Regions from separate parts of the Arthrobacter sp. AG258 genome, predicted to be linked through region 2. Evidence: riboswitches for the same ligand, from Rfam matches in the RefSeq annotation. Region 2 holds a riboswitch; each other region holds the start of a gene.

Region 1 (7,481 bases), on a different contig from region 2:
TTGACCGGGGCGGCGACGCCCGTGGAGGTCTCATTCTGTGGCCACGCGTAGACGTCCACGCCCGCCTCCGCCTGCGCTGCAGGACGGGTGCCCGGCTCAGACTTAATGATCGAGGACGCTTCCAGGAACGGCGCCTTGTTGGTGGCGGAGGCAAACTTGGAGCCAAACTCCCCGAAGGACAGGTGCTGCGCCTTCTTGGACACGAGGCCGAAGCTCGCGATGTCCCAGAACGCGGTGGAGCCGCCCACGCCGAGGACCACCTCGTAGCCCTCGGGAGCACGGAAGAACTGGCTGAGTCCTTCGCGTACGGAGCCCACCAGGTTCTTGACCGGAGCCTGCCGGTGGGATGTGCCGAGGATAGTCTTCGACGCAGCGGACAGGGCATCGATCTGTTCCGGCCGGACCTTTGAGGGGCCGGCCCCGAACCGCCCGTCCTGGGGCAGGAGGTTGGCGGGAATCGTGATGCTGGTGTCGCTCACAGGTGCTCCATTCGGCGGGGACGAAAGCTGTGGTCCGGGTGGTTGGTGGCCGGGAGCCGGCCATGGCTGCAGTGCAAACCTTCCCCAATTCTGCCTGAAGCGCGCAGGGTGGCGGGAGCGGGCGGCGCCAATGTCCAGCCAATGAGACGCCGCAGGCGGCAGGCCCTATTCGGACTAAATCAAAATAGGCTAAACTCTTCCCCGGACTACGTCGCGGGAAGAGGCGATACGGTGGGACAACGCAAGGTACTGCGCTCGAGGAGCTGAGCTGGATGACGGATCTGATCGACACTACGGAGATGTACCTCAGGACCATCCTGGAGCTTGAGGAAGAGAACATCGTTGCCCTCCGGGCCCGTATCGCCGAACGCCTGCGCCACTCGGGGCCTACCGTTTCCCAGACCATCGGCCGGATGGAGCGCGATGGCCTGGTCGTCGTCTCCGGTGACAGGCACCTGGAACTGACCGACACCGGCCGCAAGCGTGCCACTGAGGTCATGCGGAAGCACCGGCTGGCCGAGCGCCTGCTGGCCGACGTGATCGGATTGGACTGGGCCTATGTCCATGACGAAGCCTGCCGCTGGGAACACGTTATGAGCGAACGGGTGGAGCGGCGCATCTACGAGATGCTGGACCACCCCACGGAGTCGCCCTACGGAAACCCCATCCCCGGCCTTGCCGCCCTGGGCGGAGAGCCCGGACCCGGGTTCGGCGACGGCGCCATCAGCCTGGTGGAGGCAATGAAGGCCTACGGGCCTGAATCGGCAGTGACCATCAGCCGGCTGGCGGAACCGATCCAGGTGGAGCCGGAACTGCTGACCCAGCTCGACGAGGGCGGTATCCGGCCCGGCGCGTCTGTCTCCCTGGAACGCGTCGGTGACTACATTTCGGTACGGGTGGCGGGAATCGAGGGCGCGCTGGAGCTGCCTCCCGAGGTGGCGGCACACGTTTTCGTCGCCGTGAACCAGGCCTGACGCCGCGTTTCCATACCCCACCCGGGGGATTCCAAGCAAAGATAACGGAATTGTTACCTAGGGTCTTAAGCCCCTATAGTGGAACCCAGCGTTGATACTTAAGCGTTACCTGATCCGGAGCCGAGCTCTGCCAGCGGGCCAGGTGTACGAGTCGTTACTGGCAGAGGCGGGGGAACCACAACCGGCAGCGGGGGACTGCCTTGGGGTGAAGTCCGTCAGCAGCAAGCCTCTCCAGTGAAGGATTCTTCCGGGAATATCCCTGTGTAGAAGTTTGCCCATGACGGACCGGGTCTTTGATCTCTCTGACCCGAATCCGACAGCTAACTCCGCAGGCTATTCCAGAGAGGAACCCTTCTTGACCATGCAGACCTCCCGGGGCCGCCGTCGCGCGGCGGGCCCCCCTGAGGCACCCCGGGTTGTCGAAGTAGCCGCCGCGGAGCGCCCCCGCGACCCGCAACGGGATGCACGCCGCCGCCGGGGTCCGTTCCGGCAAATCACCGACTTTGCCGCGGCCAGCGGCATCGGCCAAAAGGCTGGCATCGCCCTCGCCGCCACCGGCCTGGTGCTCACGGTGACCATGCCCGCCACCAGCCCCGTTATGGCGACGGATGCGGCCGGAATCGCACCCCAGGCCGCCTCCGCAGTCAGCCCCCAGCCCCAGATTTCCGCGGATGTAGGCGCCCAGATCGACTTCAGCCGCTCAGCCGTCGTAACGCAGGCGGACCCCGACGGGAAGCTGAAGCAACTGCTGAGCGCCCAGTCGGCCGGATCGGTAACGCGTGCGGCTTCCGCCGGGACCCTGGCCGCGCCGCTGGCATCCCTCGTGACCGCGTCGCCCTTCGGCTACCGGGTCAGCCCAATCACCGGCGGCACCGGAGATTTCCACCGCGGACAGGACTTCGTGGCACAGTGCGGGACGTCCGTCCTGGCAGCCGCAACAGGAACCGTGACCTTCGCCGGCTGGCACCAGTTCGGCGGTGGAAACCGGGTGGTGATCGACCATGGCAACGGCCTGGAGACCACGTACAACCACCTCTCGTCCTTCAACGTCAAGGTGGGCCAAACGGTCTCCCGCGGCGAAGTCGTGGCGTTGAGCGGGACCACCGGGGCGTCCACCGGCTGCCACCTGCACTTCGAAGTTCAGGTCAACGGCGAAGTGGTCGATCCGATGGGCTGGCTGTAACCGTTTGATTGCGCACTCCCAGATCGCCGTGACCCGCCGTGACCTGAATGTGACATTGAAGCAAAACTGCTGTACCGTCTAACTCGCGTCAACTTTTCCGAAGTTGACGCTCTTGAGTGGATTGCCTAACTCTGCCACCGCTCAAGGTCCGTTCGCATTTCATCGTCTGGCAGGGGCGGGGGAACCAATTTTGGCCTTCTGCGTTCTGGAAGGCCTTGGGGTTAAGTCATGAGCTTCCCAGGAAGCGAAGTGGCCGGGTGACTCCCATCCGAATCCGACAGCTCACCTCGCAGGCATTGGGAGAGGCTACCTTCGTGTCTTCACGCCATAATTCTGCGCGCCACCGTGCGCAAACGGTTCGCGCCAACCCCTTGGACGCCATGTCCAAGGCCGTAAGCGCCAATGCCGGGACCGTGGGCCGCCAGGCTGCCGTTGTGGCAGCGGCTTCAGGCCTCATCCTGAGCATGGGCCTGCCGGCCAACGCCGCGGACACCACTGCCGGCATCTCGGCCTCCACGGAGTCCGGTTCCGCGCAGACCGCCCTTGCTGTCACCGCGGCCCCCACGGCCACCGTTTCCTTCGAGCGTCCGGCGGTCAAGACCACCGCCGCCCCGAAGGTGGAAACCGTGCGCACCCAGTCCACCGCGTCCGCGGACCGCACCGCCACCACTGCCGGCCAGGAGGCGTCCAAGGCCGGACAGGCAGTGGAAGCCGTTTCGTCCGCAGCCACCTCGGGTATCGCCGCGATCGCCTACACCGGCATCGGCCACCCCTACGTCTGGGGCGGCACCACCCCCAACGGCTGGGACTGCTCCGGCTTCGTTCAGTGGGTCTACGCGCAGGCTGGAATCAGCATTCCCCGCACGAACGCGTGGAGCATCATGACCCCCACCTCCACCCCCCAGCCGGGCGACCTCGTGGTCCAGAACGGCGGCGCACACGTCGGCATCTACGTCGGCAACGGCATGATGATCAGCGCGCTCAACCCGTCGCAGGGAACCATGCTCCACTCTCCCGCAGCCACCGGTACTTCCACGTACTACCACCTGAACAAGTAGTTCTTGGGCTCCACGCTCCAAGGGCTATTTCTTTGCCCAAAGCTTTTTCGCTAGAAACCAACATCCCCGTTCGGGACGCGCCGGCGTACCCCCAAGATGCCGGCGCATCCAACCCCCTCGGACAGGCCACCGCGGTCCAGAGGAAAACGAAAGAGAGAACTGATGACGACTCGTGCTACCGCACGGCACCGCGCCGAGGTCACCAAAACCAACTCGATCGCGATCATTGCCAAGGCTGTCAGCGACAACGCCGGCGGCATGGGCCGCCAGGCTGCAGTAATCGCTGCAGCTTCCGGCCTGGTCCTGACCAGCGGCATCGCAGCCAACGCAGCCGACACCAACGTCAAGCGCGACTCGGCTCCGGCATCCGCCATGGAAGTTGAATCCGCCGTCGACGCTCCGATCTCAGCGGCTTCCACCATTGCCATCAGCTTCGAAAAGCCGGCCGTTACCACCTCTCCGGCACCGGCTCCCGAGCCCGAGGTTGCGGTGCAGGAAGCCGCTCCCGCTCCCGTTGCCCAGGCCGTTGCCGCTCCCAAGGTGACTGCCAAGGTTGCAACTGCCGATGCCACGGCTGCCCCCGCCGCCCAGGTTTCCGCCAGCGGAAAGGGTGCTGCCATCCTGTCCGCTGCCTACGCCCAGCTTGGCGTACACCAGGACTGCACCATGCTGGTGACCAACGCATTGGCTGCCGTCGGCATCCACTTCCACGACTGGCCCGCCGGTTACCTGTCATTGGGTGACAGGGTGTCCGCATCCCAGGCCCAGCCCGGCGACCTCATCTACTACGCCGACGGTGGCGGAGGAATGGCCCACATCGCCGTCTACGCCGGAAACGGGATGGCCGTCCACGGCGGCTTCAACGGCAACGACACCGTTGTGTTCAGCGCCAACGTTGGCTCCGGACCGGTCTTCATCCACGTTCGGTAACCACTGCCGCCCGCCGCACGCGGCGCCGCATAAGATGTGCCCGGAAGGACCCCTGCCCTTGAGGCGGGGGTCTTTTCCCGTTTAAATCCCGCCATTCTGCGTGCATCCCGGCTCCCGCCACCGGGGTGGGGATCCGGCCTCCGCGCATACCGATTACCTGATATTGCAATTCTCTGTTTACTCTTGTGATGTCGATCCATAGCCCGGACATGCCGAGGGCAGCCGGCCCTCGTGCCCCTGACGGGTGCGGCCGTGAAGAGGTACGTGCATGCGCACTCTCGTTCTGAATGCTGGATATGAACCGCTGGCGGTTATCACCTTCCGCCGGGCGCTGGTGCTTGTGCTCACAGGCAAGGCGAGCGTGGTGGCCGAGGGGGATGATCCCGTGGTGGGCCCCACTGACGTCCTGGGCCGCCCGTCCGTGATCCTCCTCAACCGCTACATCCGCCCGCGGTACAACCACTCAACGGCCGTCAGCCGCCGTGGTGTGCTTCGACGTGACGGGCACAAGTGTGCATATTGCGGAAAGGCAGCGCACACAATCGACCATGTCCACCCAAAATCGCGGGGCGGAGCCGATTCCTGGGAGAATCTCGTGGCTGCCTGCCTGCGGTGCAACAACGTCAAGGGTGACCATACCCCCGGCGAGATGGGATGGACCCTGCGCTTCGTGCCGGAGCCGCCGCACGGAACCATCTGGCAGATCAAGGAACTGGAGAAGCCAACCCCCGCCTGGGATCCATTCCTGCTTCCCGAGCGCGCCGCCTGACAAGCGGCTTCCAGGCCGGTTGCTGTTCGCTAGGCTGGGTGGGTGCAAACGGACCCGTTGATCTTTGACGCCCTGATCCTGGCGGGCGGCCGATCATCACGGCTGGGTGGAGTACCCAAGCAATCGTTGGTCCTCCGGGGAAGAACCCTCCTGGCATGGACCCTTGACGCCGCTGCCGGTGCCCGCCGCACGGTTGTTGTGGGCGACGTTTCCGCCGGCAGCCCTCCGTCCCGCGGGGCTGCCGATGAGGCCGGACCCGCCCAGGCCCTGCCGCCAGGCGTCCTGTCCTGCCGGGAGGAGCCGAAGTTTGCCGGTCCTGCCGCCGGGATCTCAGCCGGCCTCGATGCCCTTGCCACCTATGGGGGAGGGGCGCCCTTCACTCTGGTTCTCGCCTGCGACATGCCGCTGGCAGCCCGGGCGGTGGCGATGCTCCGGGACGCGGTGGCAGCTGCGGGCGATGGCCGGGGCGCCGTGGGCCGCTCGGCCGACGGCAGGGAACAGCCGCTGGCAGCCATATATAACACTGATGAGTTAAAAAGATCGTGCGGTGAGTTGTCCCGCCGGGACGCCCTGGTCAACGGCTCCGTGAGGTCCCTCCTTGCTAATCTGGACGTGCAGCTTGTCACAGTCCCAGCCGGGTCCACTGCCGACGTGGATACGTGGGGTGATGCTGCCACGCTGGGGATCGCCGCCGGGAGCCAGCGTGAAGACTTTGACCAAAACGTGCGGAGCCAACGTGGGAGGCAAGTCGTGAAAAGCCAGGACGAGACGCTGGAGGAATGGTGCAGGGCCCTACTCCAGGCATACAAGCTGGAGGACGTCCAGGTGGACGTGAACGCAGTGCTGTCCCTTGCCGGCGTCGCAGCCCACGCCGTGGTCCGGCCGGCTGCTCCACTCACCACGTTCATCGCAGGATTCGCCGCGGGGCTGGCTGCCGCACCGGGCAGGGAAATGGACACGGCGTCCATGGAAGCGGCGATGGCCGTGGCTCGGTCCCTGGCTGCCGACTACGAGAATGAAGCTGCCGCCGGGACCCCCGGCGAATGACGGCAGAACCCCGCGACTGGCCGGAGGTCCCACCTGCCGACGAGCCCGAAGCACCACAGGGGACCGCCGGGCACGAAACACCTGGACCGGAAACCACGGAACCGGAGGCTGAAACCAGCGGGCACCACCTGGCGCACACCTGGGAAGAAGCCCGGCAGGCTGCGTTCGATGCGGCCACCCCGATCCCGGCAGGGCCGGTGCCGCTGCGCATGGCCCTCGGCCGCAGGCTCGACCAGGACATCCTGGCACTCCAGGACATGCCGCACTATGCGTCCTCAGCCATGGACGGCTGGGCGGTCAACGGCAGCGGCCCCTGGATTCCGGTGGACCCCGGGAACCGCCTTGCCCCGCACCAAGCAAGCATCATCGTTACGGGAGGCCTGATCCCGGCCGGAGGCAAAGCGGTCCTGAGGACCGAGAATGCGGTCCTGGCCACGGACGACGAGGGACTCCCGCTGCTGATGGCCGGAGGAAAGGCGCGCCCGGGGGAACCTCGCGCCGGTGAGCACATCAGGAAAGCGGGCGAAGAGGCCCTGGAAGGGGACGTCCTGGTCAAAGCCGGCGTGGACCTCAACCCCGCACACCTGGCACTGGCCGCACTGGCCGGACACGATGAACTCCAGGTTCAGGGAAAGCCCGTGGTGCGCCTCGTCCTGACAGGCTCCGAGGTGGTGGACTCAGGAACCCCCGATCCGGGCAAGGTGCGGGATACCTTTGGGCCCCAGCTGCAGGACGTCGTAGCGATGCTGGGTGGCATACCGGGCGGCCAGCAGCGAATCGGCGACTCCTACGAGGAATGGCTTGCGGCGCTCGAAGACGTTGTGCCGGACGCGCCGGACCTGCCGGCCGACGTCGTCATTACCACCGGAGGAACCGGGCGCTCCGGGACCGACCACTTCCGCCGGGCCGTGGCTGAACTTGGCGGCCGGCTGGTCATCGACGGCGTGGCCATGCGTCCGGGGCACCCCGCCGTCCTTGCCGAACTTCCGGACGGCCGCTTTGTCCTGGGCCTCCCGGGCAACCCGCTCGCGGCCATGATGG
Region 2 (7,481 bases):
AGAACCGGGGCCTGCTGGCGGACCAGTGCAACGATGCCGCCCACCACTCCGGCCGCGACGGCGATGATCACCAGGAAGGATGACAGCACGGCCAGCGACCGGGGGAACCCGCGGGCGGCGAGCCACCGCACGGCGGGAGCCATTGCCGACGCCAGGATCAGGGCGACCAGCACGGGTACGGTCACCAGCGGAACCCGGGTGGCGGCCACCACGGCCACCCAGGCGAGCGCCAGCAGCGAGAGCGCCTGGACGGCCCTGATGCTGGCCCTGCCCAAACCATCCGCCCAGAGCGCTGACATCCTTGCCGCGGGGGACTGGGTCCGGGACGGTTCTGCCCCGTGACTGTCCGGGGATACATGGCTGCGTTCCATCGGTTCTCCTTGCTTGCGGTCAACGCCCGGCCCACGACATGATGCACCTTGGTTACCTTGTACCCCGCGTCCCCCTCAAAGTCGAAACAAGCGCACATGTTGACTGGGGCCGCCTGTTCACAGGCATGACGTTTACTCAGTAACCTTATTGTTCCCCGACCGGGCAACCCGAAAGGCGCCAGATCCATGGATTCCAAAGAATTGCTCCTTGAGTCCTTTGGCCGCCTCCCGGGCCTGGTCCGGCAGGTGCTCGACGGGCTCGACGAGGAACAGCTCCAGCACCGCCCCTCCGGCCGCGGCAACTCCATCGCCTGGCTGGTGTGGCACCTGGGGAGGGTGGAGGATGCGCAGGTCGCCTCCGCCTCGGAGTTGGAACAGGTCTGGACGTCGGAAGGCTTCGTGTCGCGTTTTGGCCTCCCGCTGGCGGAAGGCGACACGGGCTATGGCCACTCCAGCGGCCAGGTGGATGCTGTCCGGGCATCCGGTGAGCTCCTGCTTGAGTACTGTGAAGCAGTCCACCGGCAGACCACGAAGGTCCTCGAAAGCCTGGAAGAACAGGACCTGGACCGCGTGGTGGACAGGCGCTGGGATCCGCCGGTGACCCTTGGGGTGCGGCTTGTCAGCATTCTGGGGGACTGCCTCCAGCATGCCGGCCAGGCGGCCTATGCCAAGGGGCTGGATGATGCAGGGGCCAGCGGCGGCAGGGCCTGAAACTCTCCGTGCAGGAGGGGCGGGCGGCACCACGGCGATAGGGTTAACCCATGACGGCAGCAGCTGAATCCACGGTCACCTTCGACGGCCGCTTCGCCCGTGAACTGGCGGAACTTGCCGTTCCCTGGCAGGCCGAGGAAGCTCCGGACCCCGAACTCCTGGTCCTGAATGAAAAGCTCGCAGCAGGCCTGGGCCTTGACCCGCGATACCTCCACGGTCCCGAAGGGGTGCGCCTCCTCGTGGGCAACCACGTTCCCGCCGGTGCCACCCCGGTGGCGCAGGCTTACGCGGGCCACCAGTTCGGCGGCTACTCCCCATTGCTCGGCGACGGACGCGCGCTCCTGCTGGGGGAAGTCACGGACCGCGCCGGCCGCATGCTGGACATCCACCTCAAAGGCTCGGGGCGCACCCCCTTCGCCCGCGCCGGGGACGGCCGGGCCGTCGTCGGGCCAATGCTGCGCGAGTACGTTGTCAGTGAGGCCATGCACGCCCTGGGTATTCCCACCACGCGCTCCCTCGCCGTCGTGGCGACGGGGCGGCAGGTCCGGCGCGAGGGCATGCTGCCCGGTGCTGTCCTGGCACGGGTGGCCAGCAGCCACTTGAGGGTTGGGAGTTTCCAGTACGCACGGGCCACGGAGAACATGGACCTGCTCAAGCGGCTGGCTGACCACGCCATCAGCAGGCACTATCCGGACGCTGCAGTCGCCCCAAACCCCTATCTGGCACTGTTTGCGTCCGTCTGTTCCGCCCAGGCCGGGCTGGTGGCCCGGTGGATGCTGGCGGGATTCGTGCACGGGGTCATGAATACGGACAACATGACCATCTCAGGGGAAACCATTGATTACGGCCCGTGTGCGTTCCTGGATGCCTTCGATCCCGCCGCCGTGTTCAGTTCCATCGATGTCAGTGGCCGTTACGCCTACGCCAACCAGCCAGTCGTTGCCGAATGGAACCTTGCCCGCCTTGCCGAGGCAATGCTGCCGCTCGTTGACGAAGACGAGGACAAGGCTGTTGCTGCAGCGGTGGAGGTGCTCGGTGGATTCCGTGGACAGTACAGCACGGCGTGGACGGGCGGCATGAAAACCAAACTGGGTCTTGCCGCTGGAAACGCCAGCGACGACGCCTTGTCCAGCCTTATTGACGATGTGGTGGCCATCCTCAAGGACGGCCCGGTGGATTACACCCTGTTCTTCCGTAACCTTGGCAGGGCGGCCCGCGGCGACCTGCGCCCGGTGCGCGGGATGGTGATGGATTTGGCCGGCTTCGACGCCTGGTCGGAGCGGTGGTTGGCGCTGCAACCCGACGCAGGGCTGATGGACAGCGTCAACCCGGCGTACATTCCACGGAACCATCTGGTGGAGGAAGCCCTCGCCGCCGGCACGGAGGGAGATCCTGCCCCGTTGCAGCGCCTGCTTCAGGCCGTGACCGATCCTTTCACCGAGCGGGCCGGGCTGGAACGCTACATGGACGGTGCCCCGGCGGACTTCGGGACCTATACGACCTTTTGCGGGACCTGATCCGACGACAACAGGAGGGTGCCAACCGGAGACCCGGCTGCCACCCTCCTGTTGGGAGCAGGCTTTACTGCGCGAAGACTAGGCGACGCGGACCACTGAGTAGCCGCTGAGCCAGCTGATGGAGTGCACCTGCGTGGTGTAGCCGTTGACGCCGCCACTCACAACCTGGCCGTTGCCGGCGTAAACGCCCACGTGGCCCGAGGTGATGATGAGGTCGCCGGGTGCCGGGCTCCCGACCACGCTGCCGTACTGGAAGAACTGCGTGGGAGCCAGGTCGCCGACGCTCTTGCCGACGGAGCGCAGGGCCTTTTCAACCATGGCGGTGCAGTCCTGGCTCACGCCGACCTGGCCGTAGGCGGAGGCCAGGATGGCAGCACCGGTCCCGCTGCCGGTGGTGGACGCCACCGGCGTTGCTGATGCGTAGGACATGTTCATGCCGGTGTTCGCCGGTGCGGTGGCGGCTGCCGCCTGGACGGGGGCCGCTGCCGGCGCCGGGGCAGGTGCTGCCACGTAGCCGGCGCCGGGGATCTGGATCTGGTCACCGGGGTAGATGATGGACGACAATCCCAGGCCGTTGGCAGCCAGGACGTCATTGAGGCTGACTCCGTACGCGGCCGAAATCGCGCCGAGGGTGTCCCCGGAAACGACGGTGTGGACGGTTGCTGCCGCGGCTGCCGGAGCAGTTGCAGGAGCTGCGGCGGCCTGGACGCTGGCCTGCTCAGTGGTGTCCGCGCCCGTCACGCCCGCATGGGCCGGGGCGCCGACGCCGAACGCGATGCCGGACGCGGCGGCAACAGCGAGGGCCGGACGGCCAAACGAACGGGCCTGTGATTTGGCCGTCACGGCGAGTCCCTCGAGCGCAATGGAGCGGACCGGGGTCGCGCGGTGGCGGGCAGTGCTGAGATTCTTTGACACGATTGATCGCCTCTCCCATGCCTGCGGGGTGAGCTGTCGGGTTCGGGTTGGAGATACCCGGCCGAACATATCTCCGCGGTGGGCGGAGGAGCTGTCCGACTTAACCCCAAGACCTGAAAGGTCGTGGAAACTTGGTTCCCCCGTCCCTGCCAGCATGAATGCGGTTGAATCCCGGTATCAGCGGCAGGGCTCGGCAAACTGATGGGAGTGTCCCGTTTGGGGAGGGACACCAGAAGACCATAACCCGCCGACCCTCCCATTGTCACGTTTAGATAACATGCGAGGTTCTTCTCTCGTATTCAACCAACGATTGGATGGGTCCGATCCACCCACGCCGGGCTCCCGCCGGTCCGGCACCGGACCAAACGGGTAACAAAGCAGGCACGGCCGCCTTTCCGCTCCGGCGTGCCGCCGGTATGCTTCGGGACTATGCCCCTGTTCGTGACCATGCCCACGTCCCCACTGGTGGGGGGACTGCTCGCCATCGCAGTGGCAGCGGCCACGGTCCTGCCTGCCACGGCAGACGAGCCTGCACCTCCCGGTGGGTATCCGTCCTGGGCTGACGTGCAGCAGGCGCAGTCTTCCGAGGCAGCGAAAGCGGCAGAGATCACCACCATCAATGGGCTCCTGGACGGCCTCCAGACCCAGGCTGAAGCCGCCGGTAACACGGCGGTCCGGGCAGCGGCCGACTACGCCGCAGCCGACGCCGGGCTGCAAGCGGCATCGGTAAGGCTGGATTCATTGTCCGCCCAGGCTGCCCGCGCCAACGACGAACTGGCCCGGCATCGCAAGGAAATCGGAGCGCTTGCCGTCCAGGCGTACAAGACGGGCGGGACCAATACCGGATTCTTCGTGGCCCTTGATGCCCTGCGGAACAACAGCGTCCAAGGGCTCAACCTCGTCCAGCTGGTGGGCGACAAGACTGCTGCTCTGGTGGAGAAAACTGCGGCTGCCGGAAAAGTTGCCGCATCCCTGGCAGAGCAGGAAAAAGTGGCCCGCACTGAGCGGGAACGACTGTCCGGGGAAGCAAAAGCCAAACTGGACGCAGCCCGCTCCGCCCAGGACGCGCTTGCCCGGCAGGTAAATGACGAACAGCAGCACAGCACCGAACTGACCGCCCAGCTGGCCTCGCTGAAGGGAACGACGGCGGCACTTGAGGGGGAGTATCGCCAGGGCCAGGCGGCGCTGGCTGCCTATGAAGCGGCCCAGGAGGCCAAGCGCGCCGCTGCGGCGGAGCAGGCCCGCCGGCAGGCCGAAGCCGCGGCGCAGGCTGCCGCGGCCGCAGCCCGGCAGCCCAAACCCGCGGCTGCAGCTCCGGCCGGCAACGAGGCGGTACCGGCCCCGCCGGCCGACCCGGTTCCCGGCAGTCCGCCGCAGCCTGCCGTGCCCGGCCCGCCGCCCGTCGTCGTTCCCTCCGTCCCGGGCGGTGCCGTCAATGATCCTGCCGGCGCCAAGGCCTATGCCTCGGGACGCCTGGGTGCCCTCGGCTGGGGCGCCGACCAGTTCCAGTGCCTGTCCCAGCTGTGGACCAAGGAATCCGGCTGGCTGACCACGGCCACGAATGCCTCATCCGGGGCCTATGGCATAGCCCAGGCCCTGCCGCCGGGAAAGTACGCCAGCGCCGGAAGCGACTGGCTGACGAGTTACCGGACGCAGATTGACTGGGGGCTCGGCTACATCCGCGACCGCTACGGGTCCCCGTGCGGCGCCTGGAGCCATTCCGTCGCCCTGAACTGGTACTGACTGACGCGCTAGGCTTTCCGCATGCCAGATTTCGAACGGTTCAGGGTGCTGCTCGAAGAGGAACGGGCCCGGAGGTTGGCCCTGTTGCCGGCGCTGCGGGCTGATATCGACGCGGCCAACGCGGCCCGGCAGGACTCCAACGTCGATGACGAACACGATCCCGAGGGCGCCACGATCGCCTTCGAACTGTCGCAGGCGTCGGCATTGTTGAAGCAGAGTTCAGCCGGGCTGGACCAAGTGGAGGCAGCCCTGGAGCGGCTGGCCAACGGCACCTATGGAACCTGTGCGGTCTGCGGCGAGCCCATTGCGGCCGGCAGGCTCGAGGCGCGGCCCTGGACCCCATTCTGTATCCTTCATGCCTCTGCGGGGCGGGGGCGGTGACCGAGGTGCCCGACGTCGCGGCTGCTGCTGAATTTATCGACCGGACCCTTCAGAACGAGGGTGCCTGGTACCGGGCCGACGAGGTGGGCTACCGGCTGGGCGGAGCCCTGGCCTCCTACGGGTCTTCGATCGGCGCAGTCCGCGGCACAGTCCGGGACGCCCTTAGGAAGTTCAAGGACATGGGCCATGACACCACGGTCATGCTGGCCTCCGCCCTGTGGGGCCAGCCGAAACCAGGCTCGCAGCCGGTCTTCGAACGCCGGCTGGCCGCCGTTGTCCTGCTGCAAACAAAGGTGCAGGTGCTGCGGCATTCGGACCTCACCCGGCTGGAGGGCTTTCTCCGGTCGGCCCAGGCGGCAGAGCTGGCCGGGCCTTTGGTCTCCGACGTCCTGGTGCCCTTGCTGGCCGGCTTGGACCACCGAGACCGCCAGCGGGCCGCGGCTGTCCTGGCGCGCTGGCGCGCAGACCCTGAATCCCAACTCCAAACGGCAGCACGCCTCCTGGAGAAAGAGTTGACACAATGACCTGCAAGCCACAGAGGAGAGCCCATGAGTGAAGCGTTTGACCTGGAACGATTCGTCGCCGCCCAAGACAGTGGGGGAACCTACCGAAGCGCGCTTGGCGAATTGCAGCTCGGCAACAAGACCGGGCACTGGATGTGGTTCATTTTCCCCCAAGTTGCCGGGTTGGGGCAGAGCGCCACGTCGCGGACTTACGCCATCTCGTCCCTGGCAGAGGCACGGGCCTACCTGGACCACCCCGTCCTGGGCCCGCGCCTTCTTGAGTGTGCCTTGGCTCTCACCACGCATTCCGGCCGTTCGGCGTCGGACATCCTTGGCGGAATCGATACGCAGAAGCTCCGTTCGTCCATGACACTGTTTCTCCGGGCCGCGCCCGGAGAAACAGTGTTCAAGACGGTCCTGGCCCAATTTTTTGATGGCGAGCCGGATCCTGCCACGGATGAGCTCCTGGCCGGCCAGGAGGTCGCCGAATAACCGGAGGGCCCGCCGTGTTGGGCGGCCGGGAGCCTAGGGCGTGGGGCTGCCGCCGTTGACATTCAGTGTCTCGCCGACCACGTAGCTGGACTCGGGTGAGGCCAGGAAGACGTAGGCGGGGGCCAGTTCAGCGGGCTGGCCGGCACGGCCCAGGGGAGTGGATTGGCCGAACTCGGGCAATTCTTCCTTGGGCTGGCCGCTGCTGACCTGCAGCGGAGTCCAGATGGGCCCGGGCGCCACCGCGTTGACCCGGATTCCCTTGGGCGCAAGCTGTTGAGCCAGGCCCTTGGTGAAGTTGTTGATGCTGGCCTTGGTGGTGGCATAGTCCACCAGGGTCGGCGACGGGTTGTAGGCCTGGATGGACGTGGTGTTGATGATGGTGGAGCCGGCGGGCATGTGCGGCACGGCAGCCTTCGTGACCCAGAACATGGCGTAGACGTTGGTCTTGAGCGTGTGGTCGAACTGCTCATCCGAAATGTCCTGCAGATCCTCCTGTGCAACCTGCTTTCCGGCGTTGTTGACCAAGACGTCAACCCCGCCCAGCACTGCCACGGCAGTATCCACCAGTTCGCGGCACGCTGCGGAATCCTTCAGGTCGCCCGGCACCTTGACCGCCTTCCGGCCTGCGGCCTCAATGATCCCGGCGATGCGCGCGGCGTCTTCCTCTTCCTGCGGCAAGTAGGAAAGGACGACGTCGGCGCCTTCCCTGGCGAAGGCGATGGCCGTCGCGGCGCCGATCCCGGAGTCCGCGCCGGTAACGATGGCCCGGCGGCCTTCCAGCCGGCCGGTGCCGCGGTAGGTTTCCTCACCCAGGTCGGCCTTGGGCTCCAGGTCGGCGTCCAGGCCCG
Region 3 (7,481 bases), on a different contig from region 2:
TACTGGCCGGCACGGACCACTCTTGCCGTCGTGGTCTTAGGCACCTCCATCTGGTCCTCGGTGCTGCTGGGCCGCGACGCGTCGTGGCTGCCGTGGTTGCGCATCGCCACCATCGTCCTTGGTGTCCTTGCCGCGTCCGCCATCCTCCTCCGCCTTGACGGCAAGGGCGCTGCGGGACGGTTCCGGCGCTCCGGGACGGCTGCCGTCGTCGTCCTCTCCTTGTTGGCCGGGGGCCTTGGAACGGCTGCCTGGACCTTGGCCACCGCCGCGTCCGCCCATTCGGGATCCATCCCGACGTCGGGGCCCGCAGGTTCGTCGGCGGGCGGTTTCGGCAACAGGGCTGCCGGCTTCCGGGACGACGCCGCGCTCCGTGGCGACCGGACCGACGGAACGGATGCGGCAGCCGGTGCCGGCGGTTTTGATCCCGCGAACGGAGCCGGCGGCTTCACCGGGGCCCCCGGAGCCGGCGGGGCGGGTGGTCCCGGCGAAGGCACCGCCGATGCAGCCGTGACCGCACTGCTCACCGGCACCACCACGAAGTGGTCGGCGATTGTCTCCGGGGCCAGCCAGGCCGCCAGCCTGGAACTGGCCACGAACACCAGCGTCATTGCCCTGGGCGGCTGGAACGGCGGCGACCCCTATCCCACGCTCGCCGAGTTCCAGGCCATGGTGGCCAGGGGTGAGATCAGCTACTTCATCGAAGGCGGCATGGGCGGCGGCATGGGCGGCCGGGGCGGCAACTCCGAGGTGGCCGCCTGGGTGCAAGCCAACTTCCAGGCCCAAACCGTGGGTAACTCCACGGTGTACCAACTCACCAAGTAGGACCCCATGGCCAGATCTAACTCCACTCCGGTGCAGGCTCCCTCCGCTCCCGCTGCCCCCGGCCCTGCTGCCGCGGCCGGCGTGCGGCGGGAGTCCCCGGCCCTCCGGCACCGCCTGGAACTGGCAGCCGTGCTGGCAGCTACCGCCGTGCTGTACCTGTGGAACCTCGGGGCATCGGGCTGGGCCAACGCTTTCTACTCCGCCGCTGCCCAGGCCGGATCGCAGGACTGGGCGGCCTGGTTCTTCGGTTCCTCGGACGCCGCCAATTCCATCACGGTGGACAAGCCACCGGCGTCCCTGTGGATCATGGGGTTGTCGGTCCGGATTTTCGGCCTGAGCTCCTGGAGCATCCTGGTTCCTGAAGCCCTGATGGGCGTCGGCACCGCCTGGCTGCTGTACCTGGCCGTCCGGCGGGCCGCGGCACCGGCCACCGGTGATCCGCGCCTCGCCCACCGGGCAGGGCTGCTGGCCGCCGTTGCGCTGGCACTGACGCCCGTGGCCACGCTGATGTTCCGGTTCAACAACCCGGACGCCCTGCTGGTGCTGCTTATGACCGCCGCGGCCTATGCGGTGCTCCGCTCCGTGCAGGAGGACAGGCTGCGCTGGCTCCTGCTGGCAGGGGTTTTCCTGGGCTTCGGGTTCCTTGCCAAGCAGCTGCAGGTCCTGCTGGTGGTTCCCGGGTTTGCCCTCGCCTACCTGGTCGCGGCGCCCGCCAGGCTGGGCCGGCGGCTGCTGCATCTGCTCGCCGCCGGTGCCGCGATGCTTGCCGCGGCCGGCTGGTGGCTGGCGGTCGTGGAGCTCATCCCGGCTGCGGACCGTCCGTTCATTGGTGGTTCGCAGGACAATTCCATCCTGGAACTGACCCTCGGCTATAACGGCCTCGGCCGGCTGACGGGCGACGAGACAGGGAGCGTGGGCGGCGCCAACGGCTGGGGCGTTCCCGGGCTGCTGCGGATGTTCAACAGCGAATTTGGCGGCCAGATCGCGTGGCTGCTGCCCTCCGCACTGATCCTTGCTGCCGGCCTGCTGTGGGTGGGACGCCGGGCGCCGCGGACTGACGCCGTCCGGGCGTCGGTGCTCATCTGGGGTTCCTGGGTCCTGGTGACCGGCCTGGTCTTCAGCTTCATGGCGGGCATCATCCACCCCTACTACGCGGTGGCATTGGCGCCCGGGATCGCAGCCCTGGCCGGCCTGGGCCCGGTACTTCTCTGGCAGCACCGGCGGCAGGCCGCAGCGGCGGTCTTCCTGGCCGCCGCAGTGGCCGCGGCAGCCCTGATGGCATTCACCCTGCTGGGAACCACATCCGCCTACGGCCCGTGGCTGCGCTGGGTGGTGCTGGCTGCAGGCCTTGCGGCCGCAGCAGGAACAGGGTTGAACAGGTTCATCCGCCTGCGCTCCGTGCAACGGACGACGACGGCGCTCGCCATTGCGGCATCGCTGGCCGGCCCGCTGGCCTTCTCCATGTCGACGGCGGCGACGGCGCACAGCGGGGCCATTGTCAGCGCCGGACCGGCGACGTCGTTCGGCGGCCCGGGCGGGTTCGGCGGAAACCGGACCGGCGGGTTTGGCGCGGGCGGCACGTCCCGGCAGTTGAACGGCCAGGCTGGACAAGGCCAGGCCGGACAAGGCCAGGCCGGACAAGGCCAGGGTGCCGGCCAGGGCGGGGCAGCAGGCCAGGGCGGGGCAGCGCAGGGCGGTCAGGGTGCCACCGGTGGCCGCGCCGGCGGGATGGGCGGCCTTCTGGGTGCGCCCACGCCGTCGGCCGGGCTCGTGGCCGCATTGAAGGACGGTGCCTCAAACTACACCTGGGCAGCGGCAGTAGTCGGTTCGAACAATGCCGCAGGTTACCAACTGGCCACGGAACTGCCGGTGATGGCCGTGGGCGGCTTCAACGGCACCGACCCCTCCCCCACGCTGGAACAGTTCCAAGCGCTGGTCTCCCAAGGCCGGATCCACTACTTCATTGCCGGCGGGACCATGATGTCCAGCAGCGGCTTTGACGCCTCCACCCGGATTGCACAGTGGGTGGAGTCCACGTTCCCGGCGCAAAACATTGGCGGGACCACGGTCTATATCCTGGCGGGATAACCCGGCGCCGGGGATCCGCCTGCAGCAAATCGACGCGCCATGATTCGTGACTTCCGTTACCCAAATGTGACTAATGCGCAATCTTCCTGTACCGTCGATTGGGTGCGGTCCCCGTTCGGGCCGCATATCCCGGGTTGACGCCAAGCTCTGCCGCTTCCCGGATTCCGCTTGAGCAACGGCAGAGGCGGGGGACCCACCGTCCCGGGCAATGATTGCCCTTGGGGTTAAGCCAGCACGTGTTTTTTCCGTGCGGCCGGATGCCCTCATCCGAACCCGACAGCTAACTCCGCAGGTGTGAGAGGCGATCAATCATGTCTAAATCCATGGCAAAACCATGCCTGCAAACCAAGGCAAAACATCGGGCCAAACCCCAGCCCGCCAAAAAGACCACCGTGGGCCGGCGTGTTGCGGTCCTCGCTGCATCATGCGCGGTGCTGGTTGGCGTTGGCGCGGCAGGCCAGGCGACCAACAGCATGACCCAGGCGTCGTCCACCGGGTCAAGCGCTTCCACGTCGGCGGCGGATGCCCAGATGAGCATCGAGAAGAGCGAAATCCGGTCCAACCCGGCCGCTAATCCTGCTCCTTCCGCCATCAGCGTGGCACCGCAGGCCGCGGAGCCGGCCCCCGCGCCCGCTCCCGCCGCCCCGCCTGCTGAAGCACCCGCACCTGCGCCGGCCCCCGCACCTGAGCCTGCTCCCGCCGTCGCGGTTAACGATCCCGCGGGCGCCCAGGCCTACGCCGCCAGCCAGCTGTCCTCCTTTGGCTGGGGACCGGACCAGATGCAGTGCCTGCAGACGCTGTGGACCAAGGAATCCGATTGGACCACCACCGCCACCAACGCCAGCAGCGGCGCGTACGGCATCGTCCAGTCGCTGCCGGCGGAGAAGATGGCCAGCGCAGGCGCCGACTACCTGACCAACTACCGCACGCAGATCAACTGGGGCCTGGACTACATCAAGAAGAGCTACGCCTCGCCCTGCGGCGCGTTGAACTTCCACCTGGCACACAACTGGTACTAGGCACCACCAGCACCGGGCGCAACGCAAACCGCGGGCCGCATCATGTCGATGCGGCCCGCGGTTTGCGTTAACCGGCGCCCCGGACGTCGCCCGGCCCGGCGTTCCGCCAGGGGATGTACTGGACAGACCACTTGTTGCCGTCCGGATCGGCGAAGTACAGGAAGTGGCCCCACTGCTGCACATCCACGTCGCTGACGTCCACGCCGTTGCCCTTGAGTTGGCGGTGGGCAGCCTCGATGTCGCTGACCACCAGCTGGAGGTTGGATCCTGTGCCGGGCGGAGCGTCGGTGAGCCCTTCGCCGATGCAGATGGAGCAGGCGGAGCCGGGTGGCGTCAACTGCACGAAGCGGATCGACTCCGACGGGCGTTCGTCGTAGTCGGCGTTGAAGCCAACCTTGTTGACGTAGAAATCCTTGGCGCGGTCCACATCGGATACAGGGACAAAGACAAGTTCAAGTTTCCAGTCCATCCGCACAGGCTAGCGGCGGGAACGGTTTTGAAAAAGGGTGGAACCTACCCGGCGATCCCGTACAGGCGGTCGCCGGCGTCGCCGAGGCCGGGAACAATGTAGGACTTCTCGTTGAGCTTCTCGTCGATGGAGGCCAGGACGATGTGCACGTTTGCGTCGCCCAGTTCCTCCTCCAGCTTGGCCAGGCCCTCCGGGGCCGCCAGCAGGCAGATGCAGGTGACGTCGGAGGCGCCGCGCTTGAAGAGGAACTTGATGGCCTCACGCAGGGTTCCGCCGGTGGCCAGCATCGGGTCCAGGACGAAGACCTGGCGGCCGGTGAGGTCCTCGGGGAGGCGCTCGGCATACGTGATGATGTCCAGGGTTTCCTCGTCCCGGGCCATGCCCAGGAAGCCCACCTCGGCGGTGGGCACCAGCTTGGTCATGCCTTCCAGCATGCCCAGGCCGGCGCGCAGGATGGGAACTACCAGCGGCGTGGGCTTGGTGAACGCGGTGCCGACCGTGGTGCTGACGGGCGTTTGGATGGTGACGGGCTCGGTGCGGACCTCCCGCGTGGCCTCATAGGCCAGGAGGGTCACCAGCTCCTCCGTCAGCTGGCGGAAGACCGGCGACGGCGTGTTTTTGTCCCGCAGGACGGTGAGCTTGTGGGCGACCAGGGGGTGGTCAACAACGAGAGTGCGCATCCCCTAAAACTATCATCCGGCGCTGCCTTTGCCGGGTCCGGAGTGTTCGCCGTCGTGCAGCTCCTCGGCCACCACGTCCCTGACGATGGGACGGTCGAACGACGGCGCCGCACCCACGTGTTCCCGCCTGCGGACAATGTGGAACAGCCGGTGGGCCATAATCACCACACCCACCCAGGTGAGACCCAGCAGCCAGCCCGCCATGACATCCGTGAGCCAGTGGTGGCCCAGGAAGACCCTGCTCAAACCCATGGCGATGATGAACACCGCGCCCGCCGTGATGGCCAGGACCCGGACGCGCATGGCGTGGAACTGGAGGCAGATCAGGTACACCACCAGGCTGATCACCACGGTGGTGTTCAGGGTGTGCCCGCTCGGGAACGACGGGGAATCCTCGTACGGCGGAACGGCGTCTGCGTGATCCGGGCGCGTGCGTCCCACCAGCTTCTTGCCGAAGGTGGTGGCGGTAATGGACACGGCAGCGGCTCCGCCGATCAGGACCAGCGGACGCCAGTTGCGGCTGAGGAAGGTCAGCCACGCGGTGAGGATGCTGGCCAGGATGGGCATTCCGATGCCACCGCCGATATTGGTGAACCCGGTAACGAACGCGTCGAGCCCGGGGCTGCGGAGGCTCTCGGACAAGGCCAGCGCCGGCTTGTCCAGGTTGGCCAGCCCGGCGGAGTCCACCACGTCGTCATACACCTCGGCGCCCAGCAGGGCGAGGGAGACGATGACAACACCGCCCACGAGGATGGTGAGGACCAGCGCCGCGTAGGGTTTGAACCAGGTCCCCAAGCGGTCCCGAAGCGTATCCATGGTGCCTCCCGGCATCGGTAAGTAACCTGAGTATCCCCGAAACTATCATTGAGCCATGCCGTTGCCCGAAAAGAAACACGACGCCTGGATGGGCCTTGCCCTCGCGGAGGCGCACCGCGCCCTCGCCACGGAGGACGTGCCCATCGGCGCCGTGGTCATTGGGCCCGACGGCAGGGTGCTGGGTTCCGGCCGGAACCAGCGGGAGGAGCTGGGTGACCCAACAGCCCACGCCGAGGTGGTGGCCATCCGGGAAGCTGCCGCACGGTTGCAGGAACGGGCCAGGCTCGACGGCGGCCGGGGCGACGGCTGGCGGCTCTCCGACTGCACGTTGGTGGTCACCCTGGAACCCTGCGCCATGTGCGCGGGCGCGATCGTCCTGGCCAGGATCCCCCGGGTGGTTTTCGGGGCGTGGGACGAGAAAGCCGGTGCCGCAGGATCCGTGTTCGACATCCTGCGCGAACGGCGGCTCAACCATTGGGTTGAGGTGTACCCGGGCGTCCGCGAGGAAGAGTGCGCCCGGTTGCTGCGCGAGTTCTTCGCGGCGCACCGCAGCAGCCTTTAGCGCGTCCGGCGGCGGGCATCTTTACCGCGGCGGGTTTCCGGCAGTCCGCGGCGCGTTTCCGGCAGTCCGCGGCGGGTTTCAGGCAGGCCGCGGCTGCCCGTTCCCTCGGTCGCCCGCTGCCACTACGGCCAGCAGGGCCTGGGCCGTGCTGCTCCAGCCGGGGAGGTCCTGCCGGGCCTCCGCTGCGGCTGCGCGCCAGCCCTCGCGGACCCGCGCGTCCCCGAGCCACCGCCGCAGGACCGCAGCCAGCCGGCCGGGACTCTCCTGGCCCCCTACGGGCAGGGGAACCGCTGCCCCCGGAAGTCTTGGCCCGCCGTCGGACGTTTCCAGTCCGGCGAGGGTAAGCGCCTCCACCGCGCCCGTGCCTGCCCTGACCAGCGCTGGGATGCCGTGGGCCAGGCTCTCGGTGACGGCCATCCCAAACGCTTCCGTCCGTGACACCAGCAACGTCAGGTCGGTCCGGGCCCACTGTGCTTCCAGCGGCTCGCCGGTGAGTTCGCCGGTCAGCCACACCCGCTCCTGCAGACCGTTCCCGGCAACCGCAGCCTGGACTGCCTGCGCATACAACGGATCGGCCCGGTCCGACCCCACGAACGACGCAGTCCAGTCAAGATCCCTGATCCGGCCCAGGGCCTCGACCGTGAGCAGCTGGTCCTTGTTGGGCAGGAGCGCCGCAACGACCGCCAGGTGGGGCGGCGTGGAACCGGCCGCCAAAGGTGCCGGCTCCACGCCGGGGAGGACAACCCGCGCTTGCGGGAGCCCCCGTTTGAGGAGCACGTTTGCCGCCGACGTGCTGGTGCAGATGACCCCGGTTGCGGCGCGCAAAGACCTGGCTTCGCGTTCAAGGGCCTGCGTGCCTGCATCTTCCGGCACGGGCATATGCACCAGGACCCATGTTTGCCGGCCGGCTTTCGCAGCGAATTCCAGTTCGTCCGGAGCGCCCACGGCCACCAGTCCATCCACGATCGCCACCGGCTGCCCGGGATGTGTTTCCGGGTCCCACGCCCCGAGGAGGGCGCCCAGCC
Region 4 (7,481 bases), on a different contig from region 2:
TACTTCGTGGGTCAGAATGAGCTTTGCCATGTTAGTTAATCCCTTCCTTAGCCGCGGCCAGCGCCGGAGTAAGGCAGCAGAGCAACTTCGCGGGCGTTCTTGATTGCCTGGGCGATCTTGCGCTGTTCCTGCACCGTGACGCCAGTGACGCGACGGGCGCGGATCTTTCCGCGGTCGGAGATGAACTTGCGCAGCAATGCTACGTCCTTGTAGTCGATGACAGTGATGTCAGCGGCCTTCAAGGGGTTGGACTTTGGTTTGGGCTTACGGAGTTCAGCCTTAGCCATCGTGGAGCTCCTATTCTAGGGAGCCCGTGGATATTGATCCACGGGATGGTGGTGGTCCGACGGCGGCAAAACCTTGGGTGCCTTGCGGCTCCCGGGCATTCCCGGCATCGGGCCGTTGTTTGGGTTTTAGAAGGGAGGTTCGGAATCGGGGCCGTTGCCCCAGCCGCCTGCATTGGACACGCCGGGCGTGGCCCAGGGATCGTCCTGTGCAGCCTGCTGGTTGCCGCCGCCCCAGCCTCCACCGGAGTTGCCGCCCTGGTTTCCACCAGGGTTGCCGCCTCCGAAGCCACCGCCGCCGTTGCCGCCGCCGAAGCCGCCCCCACCCTGTCCGCCGGAGCGCTGGGTGCGGTTGACCTTGGCGTTGGCGTAGCGCAGGCTGGGGCCGATTTCGTCGACCTCAAGCTCGATGACAGTGCGCTTTTCGCCTTCTTTTGTTTCGTAGGAACGGCTCTTCAAGCGGCCGGTGACGATCACGCGCATGCCCTTGGTCAGGGATTCGGCGACGTTCTCGGCAGCTTCACGCCAGACCGCGGCGCGGAGGAACAGGGTCTCCCCGTCCTTCCACTCGTTGGACTGGCGATCAAAGGTGCGGGGGGTGGAAGCGATGGTGAAGTTCGCTACTGCGGAACCGGACGGTGTGAACCGCAATTCCGGGTCATTGGTGAGGTTACCGATGACCGTAATGGTGGTCTCGCCTGCCATCTACTGCCTCCTTGTTCGATCCTGGGTGAAGAGTGCGTTCCTGCGGGGTAAAGAATGAATTTTGGTGCTGATTACTCAGCAACAACCTTCTGCTCTTCGGGGCGGGTGATCTTGGTGCGCATGATGGTCTCGTTAAGAGACAGCTGGCGGTCAAGTTCCTTGGCGGTTTCCGGCTTGGCGGTGAAGTTCACCACGGCGTAGATACCTTCGGACTTCTTCTTGATCTCGTAAGCCAGACGGCGACGGCCCCAGATGTCAACCTTTTCGATGGTTCCACCATCGTTGGTGATGACGTTCAGGAACTTCTGAAGCGACGGCTCAACGGTACGCTCTTCGACCTCGGGGTCGATGATTACCATCAATTCGTAAGGACGCATATGTGAACCCACCTCCTTTGGGCTAAGCGGTTACGGCATTTCCGTAACAGGAGGTTCATTTGCGATTCCGCGCAGTGCCTTGCCACCAGTACGGAGGCAGGACGCAGCACAGACTTCAATATCCTAGTGCATCTGGACCTGATAGGCGATTCGCGCTTGACTCAAGGCTAGCCGCGTGATGCGGCAGGAGCAGCCCGACCGGACACGTATGTGGAAAACGCAGGAGTGTGCCGGTCGCCATTAGACGTCTATGCGGTGCACCGCGGGACGCCACGCCCACCGCGCCGCTTCCGTTACCCAATTGTGATTCCACAGGGATTTTCGTGTACGGTCTTCGGGTGGGCCGCCCCAGCCGGCCCCAATCCCGGAAGACGCCCAACTCTGCCGCTTCCGCGATCCCTCAGGTTCCAAGGCAGAGGCGGGGGACCCAAGTGTCACGGGTATGGCTCCCGCCTGCCCTCGGGGTGAAGCCGCGATCCGCGGCCGAATGGCAGCATTCGAACCCGACAGCTAACCCCGCCGGCGTTGAGAGGTAAATTCCCCATGCCCGCATCCCGCAAATCGAGCGCCAAACGCGCCCGCCGTCATCAGAATGAGACCCCATCGGCCGGGCTCCGTCAGTTCTTGACATCCAGAGATTCCCGCCGCCTGCCCTTGGCCGCCGGCCTGGCAGCAGCCGTCCTCGGCGCAGCCTCCCTTGGCCTCGGCGTCGCCAACGGCAATGAAGCTGCCGACGTATCCCGGGTGGCCAGCGCCGCCGGGGCCGGCAGCGAGGTACAGGTCCAGCCCACCCCGTCGGCCGCAGTCCAGTCCGCTCCGGCGCCCGCCCCGGCACCGGCAGCCGCACCCGCGCCCGCACCAGAGCAGGCTCCGGCCCAGGCGCCGGCTCCCGCGGCACCCGCCCCGGCTCCGGCCGTGGCGGCTCCTGCACCGCAGTCCCCCATCGCCGTGGCACCAGCCTCGGCACCGCTGGCCAACAGCGGGACGCCCATGCCCGCAGGGGTCCCCGGAAACTGGACCATGACCTTCGCTGACGAGTTCAACGGTTCAGGCCTGGACAGCGGTAAGTGGTCCAACTGCTGGTTCTCCCCCAACTGCGGAACCATGAACAAGGTGGCCACCAGCCCAGCCAACGTCTCCGTGGCCAACGGCAACCTGGCCCTCAGCCTTGCCTCCTCGTCTTCCGGGTCCTTGGTCTCCACGAACCCGAAGGGTGGAGCGGGCACCGGGTACCAGTTCACCACCGGGTACGTCGAGGCCCGCATCAAGTTCCCCGGCAACGCCAACGGCCTCTATAACTGGCCCGCGTTCTGGACCACCGGGCAGTCCTGGCCGGCCACCGGCGAGAACGACATCGCGGAGGTCCTCCAGGGCAAGATGACCGTGAACTACCACTCCGGCTCCGGGTCACACAACCAGGGTGGCGTCGGCGGCAACTGGGCCAACGAATACCACACCTTCGGCTTGCACCGGATGGCCAACTCGTCGGACGTCTACTTCGACGGCGTGAAGGTCAAGTCCTACCCCACGGACGACGGAAACGCCCCGCAGTACATCGTGCTGAACGTCGGCGCTTCCTCGACGAACCCGGTGTACGGCCCGCAGTCCCAACTCCTGGTGGACTACGTCCGCGCCTGGCAGTAGCCGGCCACGCGCCCCCTTGGAAAGGGCGACGGCGGGACTTCCCGCCGTCGCCCTTTTTTGGCTTCCTGCGGTTCCCCACAAAGTTGCCCAGAGCAACCCTGCCACCCGAGTGTGATCCAGTACACTCTTGCAATGAAGCTCCTGTACGTGACGGAAAGCGTGCCAAACCGGGACCCGCAACTCGGTGATGGAAGCTCCATGATCCCGTACGAAGTGATCCTTCACCTTCCCGCGGATGTTGCCGTCACGCTGCTGACGTTTTCCGGCCCTGTCCCGGTTCCGGCGGAGGTCCGGGCCCGCTGCGAAACCGTCCACGAACTAGCCCCGCGGGACGACCCCGCCGCATTTGTCCGCTCCTTCGGCGGCCTCGCCGGCCTGGGAAAGCACCGGCGCTCCACCCCGTCAGCGCGGGCAGCGGCAGCCACCCTGTCCGGCAGCAGAGAGGCCACCCTCATCCATGGCCCGCACGCCCTCTTCCTTTCGCATCATGTGGCCGGTCCCGTGGTGCTGCAAACGGTGGACCCTTGGTCCATCCGGGCCGCCATGGACACGGATATTGCCCGCTCCCTCCGGCCGGCCTACCGGCTGCGCGAGCACCTCGCCGAACGGGCGGAACGGTCGCTGCCCGCCAGGGCGCGGCTGCTGACCGTCGGGGCACAGGACGCTGCAGCCTGGTCCGCGAAGCTCGGCCGGTCCGTGAAAAGCATCCCCAACGGAACCAGCGTGGCCGCGGGGCCGCGTCCGGACCGGAAGGCGCCGGTGGTCTGCTTCGCGGGCAGCCTCAACTACGCCCCCAACGTGGACAGCGCCACGGTCCTGGCCACCCGTATCGCTCCCCTCGTGTGGCGGGAGGTCCCGGAGGCACGGTTCGTCATCGCCGGGCGGCAACCCACAGCGGCAGTCCAGGCGCTGGCCGGTCCACACATCGAAATCCTGGCCAACGTGCCCTCACTCCCGGATGTCTTCAAGGGGGCCGACGTCGCCGTCTTCCCCGACGAACACGGCGTAGGCATCCGAAACTCCGTGCTTGAGGCCCTTGCCGCCGGGCTGCCTGTAGTGGCCTCCCCGGTGGCGGCACGTGAACTTCCGCCGCACCCGCTGCTCACCGTCGAGGCCGGCCAGGACGCAATGGTCCGCAAGGTCGTAGAACATCTCAGGGCACCCCGGCCGCCGCACGTAACCCCCGGCGGCCTACTGGACCAGGCCGCCGGCGCCGTCCGGTCCTGGGACACGGTGGCCGCGGAGTACTTGGCCGAAGTGCGGGCGGCCGTGGCCGTGTCATCCCCTGCCGGGGACTTATCCGGCACGTCAAGGCAACTGTGACCTACGCGCCCGGCGAGCTGGAACGCAGGGGAGTCCGGGGAGCCTTGTGGCAGGGGCTGGCCTTTGCCTCCGGGCGGATCATTGTGCTGGTCACCACCGTGGTGCTGGCCCGGCTCCTCTCTCCTGAAGAGTATGGCCTCGTAGCCCTGGCGCTGGTCCTCATGGCATACGCCGAGACCATCGCCGATGCCGGGGTGGGCCAGGCACTGGTGTATCTGCCCAAAACGAAGGTGATTGCCCGTTCAGCGCTCCTGCTCTCGGTGGCGCTGGGAACCGTACTGGCCCTGGCCGCCGTGCTCGCGGCCGATGCTGTGGAAGACCTCATCGGGCTCGACGGCGTGGCTCCCCTGGTGCAGGTTCTCGGCGTCTCCGTCCTGGCCACGGCCTGCGGCGCCGTTCCGGAAGCGATCATGCGCCGGGACCTGAAGTTCCGGCAACTCACCGCCGCTCCGGTGCTGCGTGCCGCGACCATGGGGACGGTGACCCTGTACCTGGCCTTCACCGGCCACGGCGCGTGGTCGCTCGCCGTCGGAACGGCCGCGGGCTCGGTGGCCTACGCTGCCACCTGCTGGTTCCTGGTCCGCCACGAGGCGCCGTGGCAACTCTGGCGCGTCAGCAGGAGGGCCCTGGGCGAGAACATCCGCTTTGGTGCTCCCGTTGCTGGGAGCACCATGCTGGCCAGGGCAATCTTCGACGTCGACTACCTGGTGATCGGGATCGTTCTGGGGGCCCATGCGCTGGGCCTGTACACGCTCGCCTTCCGGCTCCCGGAGGCCCTGATCCTTAACGTGTTCTTCGTGCTGTCCACCGTCCTGTTTCCGCTCTATACGCAAGTCCGCGGTGACCGGCAACGACTGCGTGACGGGTACCTGAAAAGCGTCACGGTGCAGGCCCTGTACGGCATCACGGCAGGGGTGGGACTTGCCGTGGTGGCTCCGGTCCTGGTGCCGGTCCTGTTCGGGCAGCAGTGGGAGGAATCAGTGACGCCGCTGGTGTTCCTTGCCCTGTACGCGGCGGCTCGATCGCTGGGCGCCGGAGCGAATGACGTCTATAAAGCCCTGGGCAGGCCGGGGCTTTCCATCTGGATCTCCGTGGTCCGCCTGGTGGTCCTGCTCCCTGCGCTGGTCTTCGCCACGCGCTGGGGCATCGTTGGTGTCGCGTGTGCCCAGATGGTGGTGGCGGTGGTCTTCGCTTTTGGTATGCAGGCCGTAGCCGCCAGGGTCATGGGGACAAGGATGCGCCGCATGCTCCGCGCCGCGGCACCCGGCCTGGCGTGCGGGGCGGCCGTGGCCCTGGTGGGCCTGTTCAACCTGTCACGGCATGCGCTGGGACCGGTGCTGACGCTCGCCGTCATGGTTGTTGCCGGCGTGGGCCTGGTCTACGCGGTCCTGCGGTTCGGCTACCGGGACCTGCACGACGAGATCCTGGGGCTCTTCAAGCGCCGCCACGAACCCCCAGGTCCGGCACGCGACCACGCGTCCTGAGCCCGGCGGTTTCCCAAGGGCCGCTGTCGTTTCCCGGGCGCCGCCGAAAGGCCGGCGTGTCCCGGGCGGGGCCGTTTCCTAGGCGGCTGTGACGGCGTGGCGCCACAGCCAGTAGTCCCGGTCCGCGCGGAGTGCGGCACGAACCTTGTCCCTGCCCTGCGACGGATCGGCATCCGTTTCCTGTGCCAGGCGGTCGGCGAGCGTTGCCGTGGACCGCGCCCAGGTGGTGATCACCAGCAGCGGCAGCAGCGAGGCCTCCACTCCCCGCATGCCAAGGTGGCGCGAAAGCGGGTCCAGCGCCCAACCCCCGGGGCCGAATGCCTTGTCGAAGGCTGCGATCTGGGCGTCCCGGGCGAACGCCTGCTCGCTGGACTCACTGAGGTACTGGAGGTAGAACACCAGGTCGTGGCCGGGGACGCCGTCGGTCAGGGAGCGTTCCCAGTCCATGACCTGCAGGCCACTGCCGGGCTTGACCAGCAGGTTGGGGTGGCTCAGGTCGCCGTGCTCAATGACGGCCGGGAGCCGGGCGGCACGCAGGGGTTCGAGGAGTTCGTGGGTACGCTCAACCAGCTGGCCGGTTTGGGCGTCCGGTCCGGCCAGCCGCTCCAGGGCCGCCAGCGGGGCGGTGACGGCGCGCTGGTACCAGTCAGGGTTGTCCGTTGCAGCATGGGTGCAGGGCAGGGACCCCACAAAGCCCGTCCCGGCCGCGACGGCGGCCGGGAGGTCCGCGGCCACCTTCCGCGGATCCAGGGGAATACCCGTCAATGCCGTCTCGACCAGGACCGTGTACGGCCCCTCGTCGCGGATTCCCACCAGGCGTGGAACACCCGGGCTGTCGACGGCGGCTGAGAGCTGGTCCAGCATGGCGGCCTCCCGCCTGACTCCGCTGCTGTCTCCGGGCTGGCGCGGGATCTTCACTACCAGGGCGGGTTCGCTTCCACGGGCCGGAAAAACCAGGGCCACCACGTGCCGGGAGGTGGTGAAGCGCGGGGTCAGCAGCAGCGTTTCCCACCCGCTGCCAAGGCCGTAGCGGTCAAGGGCGAATTCCTCGAAGTGCTCCCGGAGGAACTGGTCGACGAAGCTCATGGCCGGCCTCCCCCTTCCGGACGCCTGCCCGTGACGGTGCCCTCCGGAACCATGAGGTCGAAGACGTGAAGTGCCAGGGCCAGGTGGGCCGCGGCAGCTTTGAGCGCTCCAAACCGCACATCCTTCCGCAGCGCCAGGGTGTCACGGATGGCCACGCCCGACCGGACCGGAACCAGCCTGGCGGTGCGGTCACGGTTGGGGGCATTCCAGTAGAGGGTGACGTCCTGGTATCCGCGGCGCTCCAGTGTCCGCTTCCATCCCCGGAGCGTCCGGGGGCCGGAGCGCTGGAGCAACGAACGGCTGGCTTCCACGCAAATCCATCCCCCGGGTTCCAGCGCCAGGCCGGCGGCTTCCACGTGTCCGCGGCCCGGAGATGCCAGCAGCACCACGTCGCATGACGCGCCGGCCGGGCCGGCCAGGCGGACGGCCTCCGGGTCCAGGAGCCGCAGCGCCGCCTCCGTTTCCTGGCTCACCTGTCCGGCGAAACCAAGGTTGCGGGGCTGCAGGACCGGAATCAGGAATCGCCAGTCCAGGAGGCGCCAGAGGTGCAGGGCCAGGGCCTCCGCCGCGCCGGCGCC

Evidence for each region. A riboswitch is a leader RNA that binds a small molecule or an ion and turns the genes downstream of it on or off. The one in region 2 is predicted to bind cyclic di-AMP.
Region 1: another riboswitch for cyclic di-AMP. It lies ahead of DFO47_RS18060 (M23 family metallopeptidase); the one in region 2 lies ahead of DFO47_RS10845 (LysM domain-containing protein).
Region 3: another riboswitch for cyclic di-AMP. It lies ahead of DFO47_RS19365 (hypothetical protein); the one in region 2 lies ahead of DFO47_RS10845 (LysM domain-containing protein).
Region 4: another riboswitch for cyclic di-AMP. It lies ahead of DFO47_RS16920 (glycoside hydrolase family 16 protein); the one in region 2 lies ahead of DFO47_RS10845 (LysM domain-containing protein).

Annotation. Positions count from the first base shown of each region.
Region 1 is NZ_SOBI01000009.1:155,062-162,542, reverse strand. It holds gene serC (phosphoserine transaminase) at 1-479, opposite strand, end outside; gene DFO47_RS18065 (metal-dependent transcriptional regulator) at 752-1,453, shown strand; cyclic di-AMP (ydaO/yuaA leader) riboswitch at 1,562-1,804, shown strand; gene DFO47_RS18060 (M23 family metallopeptidase) at 1,815-2,636, shown strand; cyclic di-AMP (ydaO/yuaA leader) riboswitch at 2,749-2,946, shown strand; gene DFO47_RS18055 (C40 family peptidase) at 3,017-3,694, shown strand; gene DFO47_RS18050 (NlpC/P60 family protein) at 3,857-4,624, shown strand; gene DFO47_RS18045 (HNH endonuclease) at 4,893-5,393, shown strand; gene DFO47_RS18040 (NTP transferase domain-containing protein) at 5,436-6,440, shown strand; gene DFO47_RS18035 (molybdopterin molybdotransferase MoeA) at 6,437-7,481, shown strand, end outside.
Region 2 is NZ_SOBI01000004.1:348,087-355,567, reverse strand. It holds gene DFO47_RS10860 (AI-2E family transporter) at 1-371, opposite strand, end outside; gene DFO47_RS10855 (DinB family protein) at 558-1,082, shown strand; gene DFO47_RS10850 (protein adenylyltransferase SelO) at 1,133-2,599, shown strand; gene DFO47_RS10845 (LysM domain-containing protein) at 2,678-3,514, opposite strand; cyclic di-AMP (ydaO/yuaA leader) riboswitch at 3,518-3,690, opposite strand; gene DFO47_RS10840 (lytic transglycosylase domain-containing protein) at 3,944-5,257, shown strand; gene DFO47_RS10835 (TraR/DksA C4-type zinc finger protein) at 5,279-5,638, shown strand; gene DFO47_RS10830 (DNA alkylation repair protein) at 5,635-6,162, shown strand; gene DFO47_RS10825 (DUF1810 domain-containing protein) at 6,187-6,633, shown strand; gene DFO47_RS10820 (glucose 1-dehydrogenase) at 6,667-7,481, opposite strand, start outside.
Region 3 is NZ_SOBI01000011.1:31,083-38,563, reverse strand. It holds gene DFO47_RS19375 (glycosyltransferase family 39 protein) at 1-822, shown strand, start outside; gene DFO47_RS19370 (glycosyltransferase family 39 protein) at 829-2,910, shown strand; cyclic di-AMP (ydaO/yuaA leader) riboswitch at 3,056-3,218, shown strand; gene DFO47_RS19365 (hypothetical protein) at 3,222-3,929, shown strand; gene DFO47_RS19360 (glyoxalase superfamily protein) at 3,997-4,398, opposite strand; gene upp (uracil phosphoribosyltransferase) at 4,443-5,078, opposite strand; gene DFO47_RS19350 (phosphatase PAP2 family protein) at 5,091-5,894, opposite strand; gene tadA (tRNA adenosine(34) deaminase TadA) at 5,950-6,456, shown strand; gene DFO47_RS19340 (glycosyltransferase family 4 protein) at 6,535-7,481, opposite strand, start outside.
Region 4 is NZ_SOBI01000008.1:115,273-122,753, forward strand. It holds gene rplI (50S ribosomal protein L9) at 1-30, opposite strand, end outside; gene rpsR (30S ribosomal protein S18) at 48-287, opposite strand; gene DFO47_RS16910 (single-stranded DNA-binding protein) at 414-989, opposite strand; gene rpsF (30S ribosomal protein S6) at 1,061-1,366, opposite strand; cyclic di-AMP (ydaO/yuaA leader) riboswitch at 1,729-1,905, shown strand; gene DFO47_RS16920 (glycoside hydrolase family 16 protein) at 1,991-3,010, shown strand; gene DFO47_RS16925 (glycosyltransferase) at 3,143-4,333, shown strand; gene DFO47_RS16930 (lipopolysaccharide biosynthesis protein) at 4,330-5,817, shown strand; gene DFO47_RS16935 (aminoglycoside phosphotransferase family protein) at 5,896-6,903, opposite strand; gene DFO47_RS16940 (hypothetical protein) at 6,900-7,481, opposite strand, start outside.